3 regions of the Lysinibacillus sp. IITD104 genome follow, and region 3 is predicted to be linked to each of the others. Evidence: riboswitches for the same ligand, from Rfam matches in the RefSeq annotation. Region 3 holds a riboswitch; each other region holds the start of a gene.
The links. Region 3 has a riboswitch for cobalamin ahead of V1L66_RS12320 (ABC transporter substrate-binding protein). Riboswitches for the same ligand answer to the same signal wherever they lie in the genome.
Positions count from the first base shown of each region.

Region 1 (7,581 bases), 1.8 Mb from region 3:
TTGAGCTTATCGACTTCCTATATCATGCACTTGGCCTACGTCACCCATAAAAGTGACGTTCTCTTTTACTTTAAAAATGACTGAATGTCAGTCATTTAATTGCCTAATAGAAAGGGTTTTAATTATGAAAAAAGAATGGATGTACGTCGTATTAACAAGTTTATTTGAATTGCTTTGGGTATTTGGCTTTAACGTAGCAAGCACATGGTGGCACTGGATAATTATTGTGACAATCATTGCTATAGATTTTCACTTCTTATCAAAGGCTTGTGAAAGCTTACCTACTGGAACAGTCTACGCTATTTTCGCCGGAGCAGGTGCAATCGGTACTACATTAATGGATATTTTCATTTTCGATGGTGAGTTTAATGCCATTAAAGGACTGTTTATGTTTATTTTAGTATTAGGTGTAATTGGTCTAAAGTTAGCAGATAATTCCGCTAAAGAGCAGGATCAAACGAAAGGAGCAAATGTATAATGGGTTGGATGTTTATTATCTTAGCTGCATTGTCTGAAATTATAGGTGTAATCGGCTTACGCTTTTATAGTCAGCATAAAACATTACGAAATTTAATTTTATATATTGGTGGTTTTGGTGTGTCCTTTGCCCTTTTATATGCATCCTTCAACTATTTACAGTTAAGTATTGCCTATGTTGTTTGGGTAGGAATTGGTACTGTTGGAGCTGTACTTGTAAATATCATTTTCTTTGGGGAATCCAAAAATCTATCACGTATTATCAGTATCCTAGCGATTATCATAGGTGTAGCAGGCTTAAAAGCAATATCTTAATGGTTCTACAATAAAGGACGCCTCCGATTTCAGAGTGGCGTCCTTTAATTTAATATGGCATTGCGAAAAAGTATTGGCGTAATTAAGATAAAAACTCATAAATTCCATCCGCAATAAATTCTGCAGGACCACGCATCCAGATATGGTCATTGTCAGCCCATCGTATGACTAAGTCACCACCACTAAGTTGGACTACTATCTCTTCTCCCTTCTGACAAAAACCATTTAATATAGCAGCCACTACCGCTGCACAAGCACCTGTTCCACAGGCCTCTGTTATACCCGTGCCTCGTTCCCAAACTCGACATTTTAAAGCTTTCGCATGAACAACCTCAACGAATTCAACGTTGCTACGATGAGGAAATCTCATATCGTTTGCTATAATACCGCCTAATGTTCTTAATGGTGCTTGCTCGATCGCATTCACAAAAACTACAGTATTCGGATTGCCCAAAAACAAAGCAGTTACCAAAAGAGATTGTTGGGGTAAAGGAAATATCTCATTGATGACAAGCTCATTTGGGTTTCCTAACATCGGAATGTCTTTGCGCAATAAGAGAGGTTTGCCCATATCGACAATCACTTCTATTACGCTATCGTCTTGCACCACTACCTGTGCCAGCATAATGCCCGATTTCGTTTCAATCATAAGCTGCTCTTGTCGCACAATATGACGCTCAAAGATATACTTAGCAACACAGCGAAGACCGTTACCGCAATTTGTCGCCTCAGAGCCATCTTTATTAAAAATACGCATACCACAGTCAGCAGTTTTGGATGGCTGGATAATAATTAACCCATCTGAGCCTATACCTGTATGAACATTGGCTATTTTTTGAGCCAATTCACTAAAGATCTCTTCCTTATAATCATATTGGAAAAGATCAAGATAGATATAGCTGTTGCCAGTACCATGCATTTTCGTAAAAGCTATTTGCATACAGTCACTCCTTAAAGGATGTTTTATGTATCTAATAGAAGATCTTGCTTTTCTATATTTAGCTAAACTTTTTCGTGAATTGTTCAGGAACATATGTAAGATACGGCTTCCCTGTCATTGGATGTGTTTGAATATCCGCAAAAACACCAAATACATCTTGCAGCACTGTTGGCGTAAGCACTTCCTCTGGTGTACCATGACAAACGATTCGCCCTTGCTGTAAAACGTAAATTTGATCGCAATACATAGCAGCAATATTCAAATCATGTAAAGCAGCTACGACGGTTAAATGCAAGGTCTGAATTAAATCCATAAGTTGAAGTTGATGTTGAATATCTAAATGATTCGTTGGCTCATCTAATATTAATACCTGTGCTTGTTGAGCAAGTGCTCTTGCAACCATGACACGCTTTTTCTCGCCACCAGAAAGCGAACTAAAGCTTCGTTTCTCTAAATGCGATATGCCCGTTTGCCTAAGAGCATCTTTAACAATTTGAAAATCTTTCTCTTGATCAAGCTCTAATAGCTTTTTATGTGGCGTTCTTCCCATACTGACTAAATCATGCACAGTGAAATCAAATAATACGGGTGTCTCTTGGCTTACAACAGCCAAATTTTTCGCAATAGCTTTACTTGATTGCTTTAATATATCTTGCTCATTTAATACTACTTTACCGCTTTCAGGTTTTAGCAGACGATACATATTTTTTAACAATGTTGATTTTCCGCTCCCATTAGGACCTATTAATCCAACAAATTGCTTTTCTTTTATTTGAATGCTTACATCATGTAGTATACGCTGATCGTAAATGGAGAATGATACTTGTTTCGCTTCTAATGTCATTGAAATTAATCTCCTTCACCGAATGAATAGTTGTTACGACGGAGAAGCCAAATGAAAAATGGTCCTCCACAAAAAGCTGTAATAATACCAATTGGCATTTCCTGGGGAGCAATGATGATTCGAGCAAAGGCATCTGCCCACACTAAGAATATTCCACCTATTAAAGCACTAATAGGTATCACGTATTTATAATTTGAGCCCACAATTAATCGCACAATATGCGGAATAATCAATCCCACAAAACCTATAGAACCACTAACTGCGACAAGCACACCTGTTAATAGAGATACTAGTAGTATTAACTGAATACGGAATTGCTGAAGATTAACGCCTAATGTCACTGCCGCTTCTTCTCCCAGTAATAGTAAATTTAAATTGCGATAATGTAGCCACAGTAGCCCAAAAACAACAAAGAATACGAAAGCTGGAATCACAATATTATTCCATTTGGCTCCAGCTAAACTACCTAGCATCCAAAACATAACAGCCTTTAAGGCTCCTTCTTGCTTTGACATCATTAAAATAAAATTAGAGATAGCCGTTAAGATAAAGGACACAGCCATACCTGCCAATAGCAAGCGGAAAATAGAGACACGTCCCCCAACACGTGATAAGAAAAAGACAAGTACTATGGCAAGTAATGAACCAAGGAATGCGGATACTGAAAGAGCGTAAATACCTAAAAATGAAAAGGCTCCTAAAATAATCACAGAAGTAGCTCCGACAGCTGCCCCTGAAGAAATCCCTAGAATATACGGGTCTGCTATGGAATTACGTACAAGTGCCTGAATGGCTGCGCCTGCAATGGCTAACCCCGCTCCTACTATAGCAGCTAGCAAAACACGAGGTGCTCTTATTTGCCAGATGATGATTTCCTGAGAGCGACTCCAATCTTGCTCAATCGCATTTTGTATAAAAGGTATTTTAGAGAGAATCACTTTCCAGACATATAACGGTGTAACTGAAACTGAGCCAACCATTACAGCAAAGGTCATTGAAACAATTAAAACCATGAAAAGTACGAAGGAAAATAACATAAATTTTTTATTCATCTGTTTTAATCTCCTACTGAATATTGATGAATGAAGCAATAAAAAAAGGTATCCCATGCGAAAGTGCGCATAGAAATACCCTAGATTAAACAAAGTCAGAAAAATATCCAGCTATTGTCCGTAATTGCTTGCATCCTCGTGGGCATTACAGGTATTACTAAATGGCAGGTCTCCTGGCTTCGATTCACTATCCTATAATTGCCTTCCCATTCTTAAACAGTGGCAAATCATATTATAGGATTCCTCGTTACAGTTGCGGGACAGCGTCGGACTTCCACCGACTTCCCTTTTAAGTGATATTCAAAAATATCACACCAATAGTATTTGAAGTTATAAAATTGTGACGATTCTATCATACATTTTTATAGATAGATAGTCTACTTCAAGCAATTGAGTTAACTTATTTAAATTATAAAGTTGACACAACTACTTTCGTTTTTTACACTAACAGTAATAACTTATAAAACGAGGTGAAATTCATGGCAACCGTTACGCAACATAGTCATCATAAGTTAAGAACTGTTGACATTACCTATATTGGATTATTTTCAACGCTAATGATGGTGGGTGCTAATATCACGTCCTTTGCACCTTTTATGGTAGTTGGTGGTGTACCCATTACGCTTCAAACCTTTTTTGCGATTTTAGCAGGACTTATTCTTGGTAGTAGAAAAGGTGCGCTCGCCTGTACAATTTATATGTGTGTAGGATTGGCAGGAGCTCCTGTCTTTGCTCGTTTCGGTGGTGGAATTGGCCAAATTTTAAGCCCAACCTTTGGGTTTATAATTACATTTATTTTAGCGGCATTTGTTGCAGGGTTGATTGTTGAACGAAGCGGTACAAAGAAAAGCTTTATCGTAGCTGCTTTGGTAGCAACAGCGATAAATTATTTGATAGGAACAAATTGGATGTTTTTTGCATACAAGCTTTGGGCAAGTGCACCAGAGAATTTTTCATATAAGCTCGCTTGGCTTTGGATGATTCCTCCTCTACCAAAAGATATTATTTTAGCTATTTTTGCTGGTGTCTTCGCCTATAGATTACAAAAAACATTGAAGATCATGCCCATTCAATAGCATATCTTCTCACCTATTTGTGCCAGATGTTTTTCATAGATCATATCCATCGTTTCTGCACATTTATTTGCTACATTAGGAGCAAAGAGTGAGGAGGATATCATATGAAATTCAATAAAAGATGGTCAGTCGGACTATTATCAGTAGTCGCTCTAATTAGTTTATCGGCTTGCACTGAGGAGCAAACAAAACCTGCATCCACTTCTAATGAAGCTGCTGAAAAAATGGATCATTCTACAATGAATCATTCAAGTTCTGGCGAAGTACCCGTAACATTAAAAAAAGCTGAGAATCCGAAATTTCCTGTAGGGAGCACAGCCATAATTACAGATGGACATATGGAAGGTATGAAAGGGGCCGAAGCAACAATAGTAGGTGCCTATAATACAACTGCCTATGTTATTTCCTATGAGCCTACATCTGGTGGAAAGCGAATAGAAAAGCATAAGTGGGTAATTCATGAAGAATTAATTGACCCACAAGAAGCACCACTGGCTCCTGGAACAGAAATAAAAACGGACGCAGCACATATGGAAGGTATGGAAAATGCGACTGTCCTTATTGACGAGGCTGTGCAAACAACTGTATATATGGTTGATTATACTTCCACTACAAATGGTGAAGCCGTAACAAATCATAAATGGGTAACAGAAGAAGAGCTTAGCCCAAAATAATAGAAATAACCTCTACCTTCAATTCTGGTAGAGGTAATTTCTAGCTTTTATGCTCCATTTGCTTTCTATTAGCAGACTTATGCCATTTATAGCCGATGCCCCAAACTGTTTGCAAGTAATCATCCGCCGGAAAACCACTTTTTCTTAATTTTTCTCGTAAATTACGTACATGTGAATCAATGGTACGATCTTCAATCGCTACATCATATCCCCAAACGGCATGAATAAGGTGTTCTCGAGAAAATGCTCTATTTTGATAATCTAAAAAAAGGGCGAGCATGGCAAATTCCTTTGGTGTTAATGGAATTGCCTTATGTTGAAAATATACTTCAAAGGACTCTCTATCTAAACAAAGCCCTTCAAAGTTAATTACTTTTTCTTCAGATTTTGTTCTTCTTAATACAGCATGTATTCGTGCTAACAACTCTTCCTCATCAAAAGGCTTTAAAATGTAGTCATCAGCACCAAGGTTTAAGCCTTTTACAATATCAGCTTGTTCTCCTTTTGCAGTAAGCATAATGATCGGAACATCCCAAAACTTCCTAATTTCCTGGCAAACCTGCCACCCATCCATCTCTGGCATCATTATATCCAAAAGAACTAAATCCACATGCTCTTCTTCTAAAAAATCCAATGCCTCTTGTATAGAAGACATTGCTCTACAATTAAATAGTGGTTCCAAATAAAGGGTTAATAAATCTAACATTCTTGGTTCATCATCAATGCATAAAATCGTTTTCATTCATTTCTACTCCTTTAAATGATAATTCAAAAGTAGTCCCTTTATTTATTTCACTTCTAACCTTTATTTCTCCCCCATGTGCTTGTACTAGCTCCTTAACAATAGCAAGCCCAAGTCCAGATCCACCTAAAGCACGACTACGTGATTTTTCCACTCGATAAAACCGATCAAAAATATACGGTAAATCCTTCTTTGGAATTCCTTTCCCTGTGTCTTCAACGATGATGCTTAAAATTCCACTGTCTTGTTTTACAGTGACTGTAGTCATATCTCCTGGTGCACAATAGATTAATGCATTATTTAATAGATTAATCAGAATTTGCTCAAGTCTTGCTTCATCTGCACATAGTGTTAAGCCATTATCACAACGTACAACTAAATAGATACCTTTATCTTGAAAAGCGGGACTTAATTTTTCTTCAATGCTTGTAAAAAATGGCTCTAAATGTAAGCAATGTTTTTCAATTACAAATGAGTTTTCATCCATTTTCGCTAAATCAAATAAATCTTTGATTAATCTAGAAAGTCTATTTGTTTCTTCTATTATAATAGCTAAATACTTTTGACGATCTTGCCCTGTTAAATCCCGTTTAGCAAGAATGTCTGTATAGCCTTTAATAAAAGTTAGCGGTGTACGAAGCTCATGTGCAATACTCGATAAAAACTCCTTACGCTCTTGCCTTAGATGATTTAAATCATTGGATAAAAGCTGGATAGCATTTGATAAATCCCCAAGCTCATCTTTTCCATTCGTAGAAAGAGCAACTGTAAAATCACCCTTACTCATTTTCAATGTAGCCTCTTTCATTTGAATAAGTGGCTTAGCCAGCTTACGAGATAGAACAACAATGACTGCAATACTGACTAGACCAGATACAATACCCACGATGAGAAAATGCTTATTCAGCCGTTTCATTAATGCATGGATGGAATCGGTATTTTGAAACATAAATACATAGCCAATCGTTCCTTGCTGATTTTGAATAGGGCTTATAGTCGCAATTGCTTTAACTTCTTGCCAATTGTCTTGTAAAACCCTTCCTTCATAAGGTATTTCCCCCTCTATTTCACGAATCAGATCACTGATTTCTTGATGTGGCTGTGAGGATGCAAGGATTGTCCCGAAATGGTCAGTCACCACGACATCTGTACTTGCTTCTGATTCCATAAGAACGACATGTGCTAGTGTTTCATTATTGAAGTTCTGTTCTAATATAGTACGATGTGAATTTCCTCTCGCTTGTAAACGCTCTAGTTCCTCTTCCACTCTAGAATTCGTCAGGGAAACATGCAAAAAAAACATCATAAATGTTTCAATACAAAACAATGTGATGAAAAAGATAATCCCAAGCTTTAATGATAATTTTCTCATCCTTAACCACCATTTTAGAATTTCTTAAAAGTATATCTTGAAAGTGTGAAGATTTCATGCAGAAGTAGCATCTTTCCAAACAAAAAATG
Region 1 covers NZ_JBAHYH020000001.1:598,229-605,809, reverse strand. Annotated here, with positions in the region: gene V1L66_RS03105 (TetR family transcriptional regulator) at 1-50, shown strand, start outside; gene V1L66_RS03100 (multidrug efflux SMR transporter) at 125-478, shown strand; gene V1L66_RS03095 (multidrug efflux SMR transporter) at 478-792, shown strand; gene dapF (diaminopimelate epimerase) at 875-1,732, opposite strand; gene V1L66_RS03085 (heme ABC transporter ATP-binding protein) at 1,791-2,576, opposite strand; gene V1L66_RS03080 (iron ABC transporter permease) at 2,582-3,628, opposite strand; cobalamin riboswitch at 3,774-3,962, opposite strand; gene V1L66_RS03075 (biotin transporter BioY) at 4,108-4,704, shown strand; gene V1L66_RS03070 (YdhK family protein) at 4,809-5,378, shown strand; gene V1L66_RS03065 (response regulator transcription factor) at 5,419-6,120, opposite strand; gene V1L66_RS03060 (ATP-binding protein) at 6,098-7,492, opposite strand.
Region 1: it holds a riboswitch for cobalamin, as region 3 does, so the genes downstream of both, V1L66_RS03080 (iron ABC transporter permease) here and V1L66_RS12320 (ABC transporter substrate-binding protein) in region 3, are expected to answer to the same signal.

Region 2 (7,581 bases), 880 kb from region 3:
TGTACGATACATATCGAACTCGATTTCTTTTGCTTCTTTAAAGTTTGCATAAATATGCTCACCTAATGCTTCCTGTGCTACTTTATCTTTAGCAAGTAATGTTAATGCATCATCAAGTGCAGCAGGTAGGTTTTCAATACCATTTGCTTGACGCTCTTCTTCCGACATCACATAGATGTTGCGGTTAATAGCAGCAGGTGGTGTTAGGCCTTGACGAATACCTTCAAGACCTGCTTCTAAAATAACAGCCATCGCTAAATATGGGTTTGCAGAAGGGTCTACAGAGCGTACTTCAACACGAGTTGAAAGTCCACGTGCAGATGGTATACGAATTAATGGTGAACGGTTTTGTGCAGACCATGCAACATAACATGGTGCTTCGTAACCTGGTACTAGACGTTTATAAGAGTTAACTGTTGGGTTTGTTACAGCTGTGAAACCTTGTACGTGTGCAAGAACACCTGCCATGAATTGCATAGCTGTGTCAGAAAGACCTAATTCTGTAGATTCATCATAGAACGCATTTTCTTTGCCTTTAAATAGTGACACGTTAAAGTGCATACCAGAGCCTGCTTCACCAAATAGTGGTTTAGGCATAAATGTAGCGTGTAAGCCATGTTTACGAGCGATTGTTTTAACCACTAATTTGAATGTTTGGATGTTATCACACGCAGTAACAGCATCAGCATATTTAAAGTCGATTTCGTGTTGTCCTGGAGCTACCTCATGGTGTGATGCTTCAATTTCAAAGCCCATTTCTTCTAGCTCTAATACGATATCACGACGGCAGTTTTCACCAAGATCTGTTGGCGCTAAGTCGAAATAACCACCATGGTCATTTACTTCTAACGTTGGCTCTCCTTTTGCATCCAATTTGAATAAGAAGAATTCTGGCTCAGGCCCTAAATTGAAGCTTGAGAAGCCCATTTCTTCCATTTTTCTAAGAATACGTTTTAGGTTGTTACGTGGGTCACCAGCAAACGGTTCGCCTTTCGCAGTGTATACATCACAGATAAAACGTGCTACTTTCCCTTTTTCAGAAGTCCAAGGGAAAACTACGAAAGTATCAAGATCAGGATATAAATACATATCAGATTCTTCGATTCGAACGAAGCCTTCAATAGATGAGCCATCAAACATCATTTTATTTTCAAGTGCTTTGTCTAATTGACTTACAGGAATCTCAACATTTTTGATTGTGCCAAGAATATCTGTAAATTGTAAACGAATAAAGCTTACGTTTTTTTCTTCGATGAGACGTTTAATGTCCTCTTTTGTGTATTTACCCACAGTTTTCCACACTCCTATAATTTGTCTAGCTTTTATGTTTACCCTACCCTATTTATTAATAGAATCGAGATAAATCCCCACGTCGGATGGATGATTTTTGCATGCGCTGTGCTTGACGCATTTCTTCGCGCATAATTTGGCGTAATTCTGAATCACTTAAATCTTGTTCATCAGTTGTAGCAACAGGATTTTTCTTTTTAGCAAATATTTTTTTAATCTTCGCCATATTCATACCCTGTTCTAAGTAGTCTTTAACCTCAAGCAATGTATCGACATCATTTAGTGAAAACATACGTCGATTGCCTTCTGTTCGGTGCGGCTCAATTAAATGGTGTTCTTCATAATAACGAATTTGTCTTGCCGAAAGCTCTGTTAATTGCATCACAATACTCATCGATAATAACGGCATAGTTCGTCTAATTTCACGACTCATTTAAGTCCTCCTCCAATACCCGCTTATCATATAACGAAATTTTTTTACTGTCAACCAACCATGTAAGGTAACCTAACATGGTTGGTACTATTTTTTTCAATCCGAGTGAAAATTGTAAAAAACTATTCATATTTAGGCTTTATCTATTGTCTTATTATGATTTTTGAATAGCTTGAACCGCACTGCAAATAGCAAATTTAACGTGTTCATATGTTAGTCCGCCCTGAATAAAGGCTGTATAGGGTGGTCGTATTGGGCCATCCGCTGTCAGCTCAATGCTGGACCCTTGAATAAATGTTCCAGCCGCCATGATGACATCATCTTCATAGCCTGGCATATAGGCTGGTTCAGGAGCATAATGGGCATTTATCGGTGAGTTCGCTTGTATTTCACGACAAAAGGCTATCATTTGCTGTGCTGTTTGGAAAGATACTGATTGAATTAAATCTGTACGCTTCGCATGATAGCTCGGAGAAGTGCTCATACCGATTTCCTCTAACATTGCAGCTGTAAAAATTGCACCTTTTAATGCTTGCGATACTACATGTGGTGCCAGGAAAAACCCTTGATAAAAGTCACCTAGTGTATTTAATGTGGCTCCCGCTTCGGCACCAATACCTGGAGAAGTCATGCGATAGGCACATTTCTCCACTAGATCTGCTCGGCCAGCAATATAGCCCCCAATTTTAGCCAAGCCTCCGCCAGGATTTTTAATGAGCGAGCCTGCCATTAAATCAGCACCGACCTCTGTAGGTTCCTGTGCCTCTACGAACTCGCCATAGCAGTTATCTACAAAAATAACAGCTTCTGGAGCCAATTTACGTACCTTTGCACACATAGTAGCAATTTCTTCAATTGTAAAGGATGGACGTGTTGCATAGCCTTTCGAACGTTGAATCGCAATCATTTTGGTTTGTGCTGTAATGGCTGCTTCAACACCTGCCCAATCAATGGCCTGATTATCTAGCAAATCCACATGTTGATAACCGATTTTATAATCCTTCAGTGAACCTGTATCTTTATCACCACCATCGACAATGGATTGTAATGTATCATACGGCTGACCAGAAATATAAAGCAGCTCATCACCAGGACGCAAAACACCGAATAGACTAAGCGTGATTGCATGTGTGCCTGAAATAATTTGTGGTCGAACTATTGCTGCCTCTGCACCAAATACTTCTGCATAAACACGCTCTAGATTATCCCGTCCCTCATCATCATAGCCATAGCCGTTTGATGGATGTAAATGATAATCACTTACTTGATGCTTTCCGAACGCTGCTAGCACCTTCTGCTGATTATAAAACGCCATTTCTTCTACCTTGGCATGATAAGGCCGAACTTGCTCCTCAATTTTTGTCGCTAACGACAGCGTTTGTATTGATAAATTTGATGTAAACGTCATTCTTTCTTCTCCATTTCACAATGTCTCGCATTTCAATCAGTAACATTTATTGACTATCTAAATTGACTTCAATCACTCTAGAATTACCTAACCAACTACTGGTATATGAACGCTTTTGACGAATGTTTTCTTTATTTTAATCACATTTTATCAATTTGTATGTGCACCTGTAAAACTTGCCTATTGTTTCTAAGAGCATTTTACGCTAAGCTAATGTGCGGACTTATTTCGAGAAGCGTATTTAATGACCGATTTTGGCTATTAAATTCATAGATTCTGTTACGTAAAATAGTCTTTTAACTTTAAAAAAGTTTATTTATTGATAGAAGGGGTGAAAGGGATGGCTTGGGAGGTTTTTAGTATCATAGGAACAATTGCCTTTGCTATTTCTGGGGCAATTATTGCCATGGAAGAAGAATACGATTTATTTGGTGTATATATACTTGGTATTGTCACTGCTTTTGGTGGAGGAGCCATTCGAAATTTACTCATCGGGCTACCTGTCACAACCCTATGGGGACAGGATATGATGTTTCAAATTGCGCTGGCTGCGATTACGATATTTTTTATTTTTCCGCATCATCTGATTCAACATTGGCATCGTTGGGGTAACTTCACAGATGCGATTGGCTTATCAGCGTTCGCTATTCAAGGCGCACTTTATGCTGTCAAGCTGGATATGCCTGTTAGTGCTGTGGTTGTAGCTGCTGTGTTAACAGGTTCAGGTGGTGGCATTGTACGTGATTTATTAGCTAGAAGAAAACCATTAGTTCTCCGTGATGAAGTTTATGGTGTTTGGGCAGCTCTTGCTGGACTACTAATCGGCTTCGAGGTTTTTACAGGGGACATTTTCCTTTATATTTTATTCGCGGTAATTACTGCGTTACGTATTCTTTCCTATACGATGAAGTGGCGCTTGCCATTACGTAAGTTAAATCGTGCATAAATACTATTCAGCCAATGACCAAAAATTAAGTCATTGGCTGTTTTATTTTTTGGCTAATAATAATCTTTTATGAGTTTCATTCCTTATATGATTGAAGAAGACATTAACTTAGCTTATCTTTTTAACAACTGCATTGCTTCTTCTAATGTCACCATGTTTTTCATCATTGAACAAGCTGCATCTAAAATAGGAAAGGCTAAGGCTGCTCCAGAACCTTCGCCTAAACGCATATTCATGTGCAACATCGGTTCAATACCTAGTAATGCAGCGGCAATTTTTGCCCCTGGCTCCTCTGAAGCATGGGAAGGAATAATATAATCGATTACTTTTGGTTCGAGCTTATAAGCAATGAGGGCAGCTATAGTCGAAATAAATCCATCAATAACCACTGGTTTACGATGAACTGCAGCCCCAAGAATAATACCTGTCATCGCCCCTATCTCTAATCCTCCTACCTTAGCCAGAACATCAATAGCATCTTTTGGATTAGGCTTATTTAAGGTAATTGCTTTTTCAATAATCGCCGCTTTATAGGCAATGCCTCCTTGGCCAACTCCTGCCCCAAACCCTGTTACTTCTATAGGGTCACATCCAGTCAGAACAGCTAATATCGCAGCACTTGGTGTTGTATTGCCAATACCCATTTCCCCTGTACCTAGTACATCAGCACCTTGTATGATTTCCTCAGTGGCCACACGGATTCCTACTTCTATCGATTGAATGGCTTCTTGTTTGGACATAGCTGGACCTTGTGCCATGTTATCTGTACCGTATTTGATTTTATGAATAATGACACCAGCATCAAGTGGAATATCTGCTTTTACCCCAACATCTACTGTGACCACCTTTGCATTGGTAATGCCCGCAATCGCACAAACGCCTGTCCCCCCCTTAGGAAAATTTAATGTTTGAAAGACTGTAACATCTTGCGGATTCGTGGTTACACCTTCCTCACATACACCATGATCTGCAGCACAAACAATCATCACCTTTTTGTCAACCGTCGGATATAATTGTCCTGTTACACCAGAGAGCTGTACGGCAAGTGATTCTAGTTTACCCAAGCTACCTGGGGGCTTACAAAGCGCATCAATCCGCTTTCTAGCTTGCTCCATACCTTTCATATCAACCCCTTGAATGTTTTCAATCGTGTCTTGTAATAATGGCATAATTATTTCTCCTCTCGTTCTCATTAAGACAAAATAAAAAGTCTGTAGTTTATTGTCATAACAAATAAACTACAGACTTTTCCATCATCTATATCTTCTAAAGCAAATAGGCAGGTCTCCTGGCTCAAGTTCAACATCTCATAGTACCTTCCCAGCAATTCGCTAGTGGCATACACTATGAAACTTCCTTATACAGTGGCGGGTCCGCTAAAGCTTTTCACTTTATTCCCTATTCTCCCTAGTGGGCACCTATTGCTTTTATGTAATTATGTTAAATCTACTTTACAACTTTTTTAGTGTCAATAGATAAAAATTTTTTGAGTGTTAACTTAGTACCACCACCTATTCTAACAATATAGGCTTATCAAGAACCTGTCACAACAAATGAATCCCTCTCGTTCACCTGATTCCTATCAACTTCAAATATTTTATCTGCTTCATTTATTAAAACAGGGTGATGAGTAACCAATATAACAGTCTTTTGTTTTTCTTTATTTAAATATAAAAGTAATGATTCTATATTTATTTGGTTGTCTTTATCAAGCGCAGAAGTAATCTCGTCAAACAAATAGATATCCGCATCTCTTAGAAGCGATCTTGCTATTGAAAGTCTTTGCTGTTGCCCAGTAGATAATTCAAGCCCATTATGCCCTATAAGCGTTTCAAATTTATAGTCTAACGTTTCTATATATGAATAAATGTTAACCATTTTACAAATTTGAATTAATTCTTCGTCTGTTGCATCCGGCTTTGCTAATAACAAATTTTCCCTTATTGTCCCTGTCATTATAAAATGCTCTTGCGTTACCAAACATACCCTTTTTCTATAAACATCAATAGGAATATATCTAATATTCTGATTGGATAGAAATATTTCACCCTGATAATTAATGTATAAACCTGATAATATATTCAATAATGTCGATTTACCTGATCCGCTTTCTCCCTTAATCAATACAATTTTCTTCAAAGGTATTTGGAAATTTATATTTTCTAAAACAGGAGAAAATGCATTAGTATAGGTAAAGCTTACATTCCGTAATACTATTTTATCTTTATTAAAATGATGCGATGAATTTACATAGTCTGGTACTTCTAATTTCCTTAGCTGATATTTATTGTCTTCCATTAAGTTTTTCACTCTATTTACAGACACAATTGCTTCTTGTAAAAATGAATTTAGTTGGGAAAATCTTAAAAATGACTGACTAAAGTTATTGGCATAGGTTGTGAATGCTATTAATACTCCTAACGTGAGGCTTCCTTTATAAATAAAGTAGGCACCTATAATAAGGATAATCAAATAACTTGTAAAGTTTATTAATTCTATTATTGATCCTGATTTTATGCTTAAACGCATTTTATCAAGAGTATTTTTGTATAATAAGGTAATTTTCTTTTGATAGTTATCTATGGCGTTTATCTCATTATTAAATATCTTAAATAATTTAAATGATGACAGTAATTCTCCCAGATAGGTTAAATAAGAATCTAAATCTTTTTTGATGGCAGTATCCATCATCCTTATTTTTTTTCCATAATATTTAAAAATGATAAGTGCTAAAGGACAAGCTATGAATAAAATACTAGCTAAAATAAAATTTAGATTGATCAATATTATTAACACAATTATTATACTGATAAAGTCTACAACAATATTTAAAAACTCTGATACTACTTCAGAAAATGCCTTTGTATCATTTTCTATTTTATTCATCAGTTCACCTTTTGCTTTTAATTGATACTCATCCATGTCCATAGCCATAATTCTTTTTATTATCTTTAATTTAATATCCATTTGTAGATAGCAGGCAAATTTCGTTAAATAATATTTTTGGATTACTTTAAAAAATAAATTAAACAGAAACAAAAAAGCCATAAACACTATAATGAGGAATGCTGAATTGAGATCTTTTACTGTTATAGAATCAATAAATTTACCAAATAAAAGGGGGTGTACTATACTTAAAATCATTGAAATACCCATCAAAATATTTACTTGAAATAATTTTGCTTTGTATGGCTTTGTATACTTAAATACCTCACCTAATATTTTCATGAAATAATACTCTATCTCCCTGATTTAGTTAAGGTTTTCTTATAACCTTTTGATATACAGATAAGCATTTTTCGGCTCTTCCTGTAATATATGTAGAAACTTTTCCATATACGGATCTTTTTCATTACTAATGAGCAAGTTTTCTACTGACTTCTTTTTCGCCTCACTAAAGAGCATGCTTTTGTTGGTGTATATAACCTTTTGCTCGATCGTTCTTTTTAAAACCTCATAGCAATTAGTTTGTTCCTTGGTTTCCCACTGTTCGCCCATTAATGT
Region 2 covers NZ_JBAHYH020000001.1:3,305,083-3,312,663, forward strand. Annotated here, with positions in the region: gene glnA (type I glutamate--ammonia ligase) at 1-1,290, opposite strand, end outside; gene V1L66_RS16940 (MerR family transcriptional regulator) at 1,346-1,723, opposite strand; gene V1L66_RS16945 (methionine gamma-lyase family protein) at 1,878-3,131, opposite strand; gene V1L66_RS16950 (trimeric intracellular cation channel family protein) at 3,472-4,077, shown strand; gene cobT (nicotinate-nucleotide--dimethylbenzimidazole phosphoribosyltransferase) at 4,191-5,246, opposite strand; cobalamin riboswitch at 5,338-5,514, opposite strand; gene V1L66_RS16960 (ABC transporter ATP-binding protein) at 5,611-7,305, opposite strand; gene V1L66_RS16965 (hypothetical protein) at 7,345-7,581, opposite strand, start outside.
Region 2: it holds a riboswitch for cobalamin, as region 3 does, so the genes downstream of both, cobT (nicotinate-nucleotide--dimethylbenzimidazole phosphoribosyltransferase) here and V1L66_RS12320 (ABC transporter substrate-binding protein) in region 3, are expected to answer to the same signal.

Region 3 (7,581 bases):
GATTATCATTTCAACTGGCATCCACGTGGCAACGGTCACGAGCTTTTACTGCAATTAATTGACCATCTCCAACTATTAAAAAGTCGACCAGGAAAGGTACTGATTGATTTTACGAACAAGCATGACTACGTGGTAGTGGAACCCGCTTATTTGATGGACAAACCAACAAAGAAAGCTGTCGGTGCACTATAAAAAACAAGCCCTCCATTTTTGGAGGGCTTGTAATCATTTTATTGCAGGGTAGAGATATATTTACGCCCAACCAAGAAATACCCGCGCTAGAGCGATGAATACCCGCGGAAGCAAGTGAAATACCCGCGCTAGAGCGACTAATACTCGCGGAAGCAAGTGAAATACCCGCGCTCGAGCGATGAATACCCGCGAAAGCAAGCAAAGCCTTCACGCGAACCAAATCACCCCATTTTACAGGCAGTGCATGGCTGCCTGTGCTTCTTGCCACGGAACCGTATATCCTTTGCCCTTTGCACAAAAGATACTGGAGGAACTATACTCAGGGTCGGCATTTTTATCATAGCCAATCTGTGCAATCACCTCCTCTGTATTATGGCACACATCATAGCCATCAAATTGGAGTGTGAGTGCACCCTTCCCATTTGTATAGGCGGCAAAGGTTGCACTGTAGCTCATTAAAGTGGCAACAGGCGCACGACCTGTTAGGATAACATCCGTTTCAGATAAAATCGGGTCATCGAATGTGCCTGCTGCTTGCTGAATATCAGTCATCATACGGCCGATATAGTCGTTTGAAGCCTTCATTTTAAAGCGATAATAGGGTTCTAGTAGTACATTTTGTGCCTGCTCCAGCCCCTGGCGCAGAGCACGGAAACTGGCTTCACGGAAATCTCCCCCTGATGTATGCTCGTTGTGCCCGCGACCTGTTAGAAGTGTAAAATGAATATCTGTTACAGGGAAGCCTGTCAGTAGCCCATGATGGTCACGCTCAAACAGGTGCTTTTCAACAAGGCGCTGATTGCCTATGGATAAATGATCGGCATGACAGGCATTGCTGAAGGTATTACCTGTTCCACGTGGATTTGGCTCCATTAATAAATGAACTTCTGCATAATGCTTGAGGGGCTCGAAATGACCATAGCCCGTTACGGTTGTCGCAATGGTTTCCATATATAAAATTTGCGGCTCACCAAAGGAGACAGCTATTGAAAAACGCGTCATTAATACCTCTGTCAGGACCTCCAATTGAATGGCACCCATAATATGCACATGGATTTCCTGAAATTTTTCCTGCCAGACCACACGCAAGGACGGTTCTTCTGCTTCGAGTAAACGGAAAATCTGTAGCACTTCCTTGATATGTTGATCACCCTCATATTGAACCTTTGCCTGTAAGGTTGGGACAAGCTCATAGGGCTGTGATAGCATCGTTGTACCGATTCGATCCCCAATGTTTGCCTGGCTCAGTCCTTTGACAGCGAAAATTTCTCCTGCCTCTACCTGTTGAACGGTCTCAAAGCGACTGCCGTTATAAAGGCGAATTTCGGTCACTTTTTCTGTTACTTCGTCAAATGAAAATTCATCTCGTACATGCAACGAGCCCTTGGTTGCCTTCATAAAGGTTAAACGCTGGTGCCCATCATGACGAATCTTAAAAACCTCGCCCTCAAACGGGGCATCCTTGTCAAAATGGGAAGCCGTTAACAGCGGGAGCTGGTCAAGAAATTCCTGAATGCCCTCATCCTTTAAGGCCGAGCCAGCAAAGCAAGGGAAGGCACCTTCATTTTTAATCATTTCCTTTAATTGAGCAAGACACTGTTCATGCTCCAATGACTCATTTAGAAAGGCATCAAGCAATTTTTCATCGCGCTCCGCCAGCCATTCCATAATATTATTTGATACATAGTCTGCTCGCAGTGGCTCATCGATGAACAATACATGCTGAGAGCAATCTTTGCGAAGCTGTCTGATGACAGCCTCCATATTGGCACCCTCACGATCCATTTTATTGATAAAGAAGAAGGTAGGGACATGGTATTGACGTAAAAGTTGCCACACTGTTTCTGTATGGCCTTGTATCCCTTCGACAGCGCTAATGATAATAATGGCATAATCCATCACACGAATAGCACGCTCCATCTCAGGGGAGAAATCGACATGCCCTGGCGTATCAATCAATGTGTATGTATCATCGCCAATATTCATGCGCCCTTGCTCGGCAAATATCGTAATGCCTCGTCTGCGCTCTAGCTCATGATGATCAAGAAAGGTATCCTGATGATCAACACGCCCCCGTGCTTGAATACTATTTGTATGAAAAAGTACTTGCTCAGAGAAGGTCGTTTTTCCTGCATCCACGTGCGCAAGTACACCGATTGTTTTGTACATAGGAAATCCTCGTTTCTATAGATTGCTATCTTTTTATTGTAACAGAATACTAGCTCCTTTATTTCTTGTAAAATAGTTCGTCTTTATGTCGAAATAGTGCTAATATAATGATGATTATACTTTTACCATCATACTACTGATTGCGCGACAAATTTTCTTCTGCTAGTCTATCAATAGTATTGAACATTATAGAACGTATTGGTGCAAATGGCATTTGTCATTTGCTTAAAAGGGAAATCGGTGCAATTCCGATGCTGTCCCGCAACTGTAAATGGGGAGTCTATACAGCATGCCACTGTAGTGAAACTATGGGAAGGCGTATAGATGATGAACCTAAGCCAGGATACCTGCCAATATGTATTTTTTGACTAAGAACCACGAGGATGGGGATAGTGATATAGGTAATGATACCGTTATTTCACTATGCTACTCTCTTGGCGACAAGAGGGTTTTTTTATGCCCTTCCAACTACCTTAGTAGTAAAGAAGTCTCTGATTTCTTTCTATATTTTAACAGCAAAGGAGAAAAGGACATGAAGAAATGGAAAAGTATATGGCTGATGATGATCATTGCCTTGGTCGCTGTTTTAGGGGCTTGTAACGCAAAGGACAAAACGGAATCAGCTGCACAAGGTGAAAAGGTTGAGCCATCTGAGGCGGCAGCAGCAGTAACCATTGAAAATAATGACACAACTCAAACATATACGGAAGCACCAACAAAAGCGATTAGCTTAAATCAACATGTGACAGAAATTATGTTAGCACTTGGTTTAGAGGATTCTATGGTAGGGACAGCTTACTTAGATGATAAAATCTATGAACCACTGCAAGAGGCATACGATAAGGTCCCTGTTCTTTCCGATCAATACCCAACGAAGGAGCAAGTCATCGATGCCGAGGCAGATTTCCTATATGCGGGCTGGAAAAGTGGCTTCGGGGAAAAGGGTGTTGGCACACCAGAAGAGCTTGAAGAATTAGGTATCCATACGTATTTACATACGGCTTCCAACATGACAAAGCCAACATTAGAGGATATTTTTACCGATATTCGTAATATCGCGAAGATTTTCCGTATTGAGGATCGTGGTGAAGCTTTAATTGAGCAGATGACGAAAGATGTAGAGGCAGTACAAGCTAAATTACCAAAAGATAGCGAAAAATTACGGATTCTTGTGTTTGATAGCGGTGAAAAGGATGTATTTACAGCGGGTCAAAACTTTATGAATGAGCTAGTGACAATCGCGGGTGGACAAAATATCTTTGGTGATGTGGAATCAGGCTGGACAACTGTGTCGAAGGAAGATGCAGTGGACCGCAATCCAGAGGTAGTTGTCGTAATTGATTACGGTGAAACAACGGCAGAACAAAAGATCCAATTCTTAAAAAATGATCCAGCATTGAAGGAGATGGAAGCTGTTAAAAATGAGCGTTTTGTTATCCTGCCACTTTCAGCAGCATCTGAAGGGGTTCGTGCGGCAGAGGCGATTGAAATTTTAGCAAAGGGCTTCTATCCTGAAAACTTTTAATCCATTCGAGCTAGCGTTTTGCTAGCTCCTTTTTCATAAGGAGCGATAAGAATGAACGCATTTCAAAAAAATGTACCAGATCAAACATTTGAAACATTAAACCGTCATGGTGAATTCACACGTCTTGCAGTCAGCCCTGGCATTATTAATAAGCATTATACGCCTGCGCAATTTCAAAAAATAGCCGAAATTGCAGGCGAAAAGGGTGCGATAAAGTATTCGGCCTCCTACAGTATTCTCGTATCCATTCCAATAAGTGATGCGTCAGAAGCGATACAAGCCTTACAGGAAGCGGGTCTTTATGTGGTGCCCTCAGGTCCTATCATTGCCATGAGGGCCTGTGATTTTTGTGATGGTGAGAAAATGGAGGCTGCCCCGATAACCGAACAGCTCTATCATGCCATGGTGGGGATGACGGTACCTGCAAGAGTCCGAGTCAATATTAATGGCTGTGCATCAGCTTGCTACAATGCAGTCTATGATGATATTGGGCTCGTTTACCAACAAGAAAGCTTTGATGTCTATTTAGGGGCAGTACCGATGGGAGCAAAGGCACAGGCTGGCAATTTATTCGCTAAGAGGGTAGACGTCACACAAATTGAAGATGTTTTACTGCACCTGATAAACCTTTATAAGGAGCATGCTCGCCCAAATGAACCCTTCTATAAATTTTACCGCAGAACAAAGTCCGCAGAATATTGGGAACTAGTAAAAAATTCGATTAAATAGCAGGAATATTACTTAGGGTGTCGAAGTATTGTAGTAAGGCACAGAATATTACAATACAAAGGAGCAAGAACATGACATCGAAACAAGGGATTCAACCAGAAGATCTTTATCACTTAAAATCAGTAGCAGATCCACAGCTTTCACCAGATGGGACAGAGGTAGTTTATGTAGAGACTCGTATGGACGAGAAGAAAAACGACTATATATCGAATTTGTTTTACATAAACTTGAAGGACAAAACACCACAGCAATGGACATTTGGTGAAGATAGAACGAGTTCCCCTGTTTGGTCACCAGATGGCAGTCAAATTGCATTTTTGTCAACGAGAACAGGTAAGTCGCAAATTTATGTTCTTTCGAAAGCAGGTGGAGAGGCAAAACAGGTGACACATTGTAAAAATGGAGCGACCTCCCCTGTCTGGTCACCATGTGGCAAGAAAATTGCTTTTTCAGTCGTGCTAGGGAAAGATGAAACCATCCTAGATAAAGCGGAGGATGAGAAGAAAAAGGATAAAGAACTAAAGCCACTAGAAATCGAGAAAATGAAACACAAATCGGATGCTGGTGGATTTATTGATATGGAGCAGTTTACCCATATTGCCATTGTCAATGTGGCATCAGGAGAGCTAGAACAAGTGACAGAAGGCAAAGAGTACTGCCATCTGGGTACTTGGTCGCCAGATGGCAAATACCTTACGTACTTAGCAGATAAAGCGGAGGATTTAGATTTCTCATTTAATGTGGATATCTATTTATTGGAGTTAGAATCTAAGCAGAGTCACAAGCTAACAGAAGGTTCGGGTGCTTATTACCAAACAGCTTGGTCTCCGAATAGTCGCTATCTTTCTTTTGTAGGTGGAGAACGTGAATTTGAAAATGCCACACAAGCAAAGCTTTGGATTTATGACATGGAGCAAAAACTACTAAACTGTGTAACAAGTGAATTTGATGCGCCTGTTGGTGATTATGTCATCGGTGATTTCCTGCAAGGTGTAGCGTCACCACGTGTGCAATGGATGAATGATAATCATAGCTTCTACTTCCAAGTCACAGATCACGGCAATGCGGCGATTTATTACGGAAATGTAGATGGCGAAATTTACCCAGCTATCCATGATGATCAATATGTCTATGGCTTCTCACTTGATGCGCAAAATGATCAGGCTATTGCGGCTATTAGCACAACGACCAATCCAGGCGATCTGTTTTATGTGAACCTAAAAACAGGTGACAAAGAACAGTTGACGTCCATTAATGAAGATTTTTTAAAAACCAAAACATTAGCTGTTCCCGAGAGTATCGAATTTGAAGGTGCAGAAGGCTGGAAGGTCAATGGCTGGATTATGAGGCCAGTTGGCTATGAAGCAGGGAAGAAATATCCTCTCATTCTTGAAATCCATGGTGGTCCGCATGCAATGTATGGCAATACCTACTTTAATGAATTCCAAATCCTTGCTGCACAAGGCTTTGCAGTGCTTTATACTAATCCGCGTGGTAGTCATGGCTATGGCCAAAAATTTGTGGATGCAGTACGTGGCGATTATGGTGGTAATGATTATGCGGACTTAATGGCAGCGGTAGACTACGCTCTGGAGCACTATGATTTTATTGATCAAGATCGTCTAGGTGTAACTGGTGGAAGCTACGGTGGTTTTATGACCAACTGGATTGTGGGCCATACAAATCGCTTTAAAGCAGCTGTGACGCAGCGCTCCATTTCGAACTGGATTAGCTTTGCTGGTGTCAGTGATATCGGCTATTATTTTACAGACTGGCAAATTCAAGCAGGACTCGATGATATAGAGAAGCTATGGCATCATTCGCCACTGAAGTATGTAGACAAAGTGGAGACACCATTATTGATTTTACATGGTGAAAAAGACTATCGTTGTCCAATTGAGCAGGCAGAGCAATTGTTTATCGCCTTAAAATATCGTAAAAAACAAACAAAATTCGTGCGTTTCCCTGAGGCGAATCATGAACTTTCAAGAAGTGGAAAGCCTACATTACGAATTAATCGACTTGAATATATCCGTGATTGGTTTGTGAAATATCTATAATCGGGTGGCCTAAGAAGAGAACATCTTCTTAGGCTACTTTTAATAGAAAGGCTCTGTTTGTTTATAACGTTTCAATCTTTTGGAACCTTTATTGTAGAGGTACCGAACCTCCTTAGGTAGAATCAACTTTTCCTTACATAAAAAGAATCACACCTTGGTGTGATTCTCGATTGGTTAGTCGATTTTCTGGATGAACACGACCTTCAGATAATTAAATTCAGGGTATTCACGTGGTACACGGAAATCCTTCGGTAAACCGTATTCCTCGACAATTTTATAGCGTGTACGAGTCTCTTTAAAGGCTTGGTCAATAAAGCCTTTGAACTTTTTCATGCCAAAGCTGGCATTATTTGTGGAAGCCACAATGATGCCGTTTTTAGCGGTAATGGCAATCGTGTCCTTTAGTAATTTAGGGTAGTCCTTTGCCGTTGAAAAGGTCATTTGCTTCGTACGTGCAAAGCTAGGTGGGTCTAATACGACAAGGTCAAACTGTAAAGCATGGCGCTGTGCATATTTAAAATAATGGAAGACATCCATGACTTTTATATCCTGTGCCTCATAATCAATATGATTGACACTAAATTGCTCAATCGTTTTGGCTAAACTACGCTTTGCCACATCTACACTCGTTGTCTTGATGGCTCCTCCTAGAGCGGCTGCCACAGAAAATGCTCCTGTATAGGAAAACGTATTCAGCATGTCTGTGTTGTTGGCATAACGCTCTCGAATAGCCAATCGTACCTCACGTTGATCGAGGAAAATCCCTGTCATGGCGCCATCGTTTAAATGCACCGCATAGGTCATACCATTTTCCTTCACCATAATAGGAAATTCTCCTGGCGTGCCCATTACAAAATCATCTTGCTCGATATATTGTCCTTTGCTATCAAAGCGTTTTTTCTCATA
Region 3 covers NZ_JBAHYH020000001.1:2,424,662-2,432,242, reverse strand. Annotated here, with positions in the region: gene V1L66_RS12330 (hypothetical protein) at 1-192, shown strand, start outside; gene V1L66_RS12325 (translation factor GTPase family protein) at 424-2,361, opposite strand; cobalamin riboswitch at 2,544-2,731, shown strand; gene V1L66_RS12320 (ABC transporter substrate-binding protein) at 2,894-3,886, shown strand; gene V1L66_RS12315 (precorrin-3B methylase) at 3,938-4,615, shown strand; gene V1L66_RS12310 (S9 family peptidase) at 4,687-6,675, shown strand; gene V1L66_RS12305 (class I SAM-dependent rRNA methyltransferase) at 6,850-7,581, opposite strand, start outside.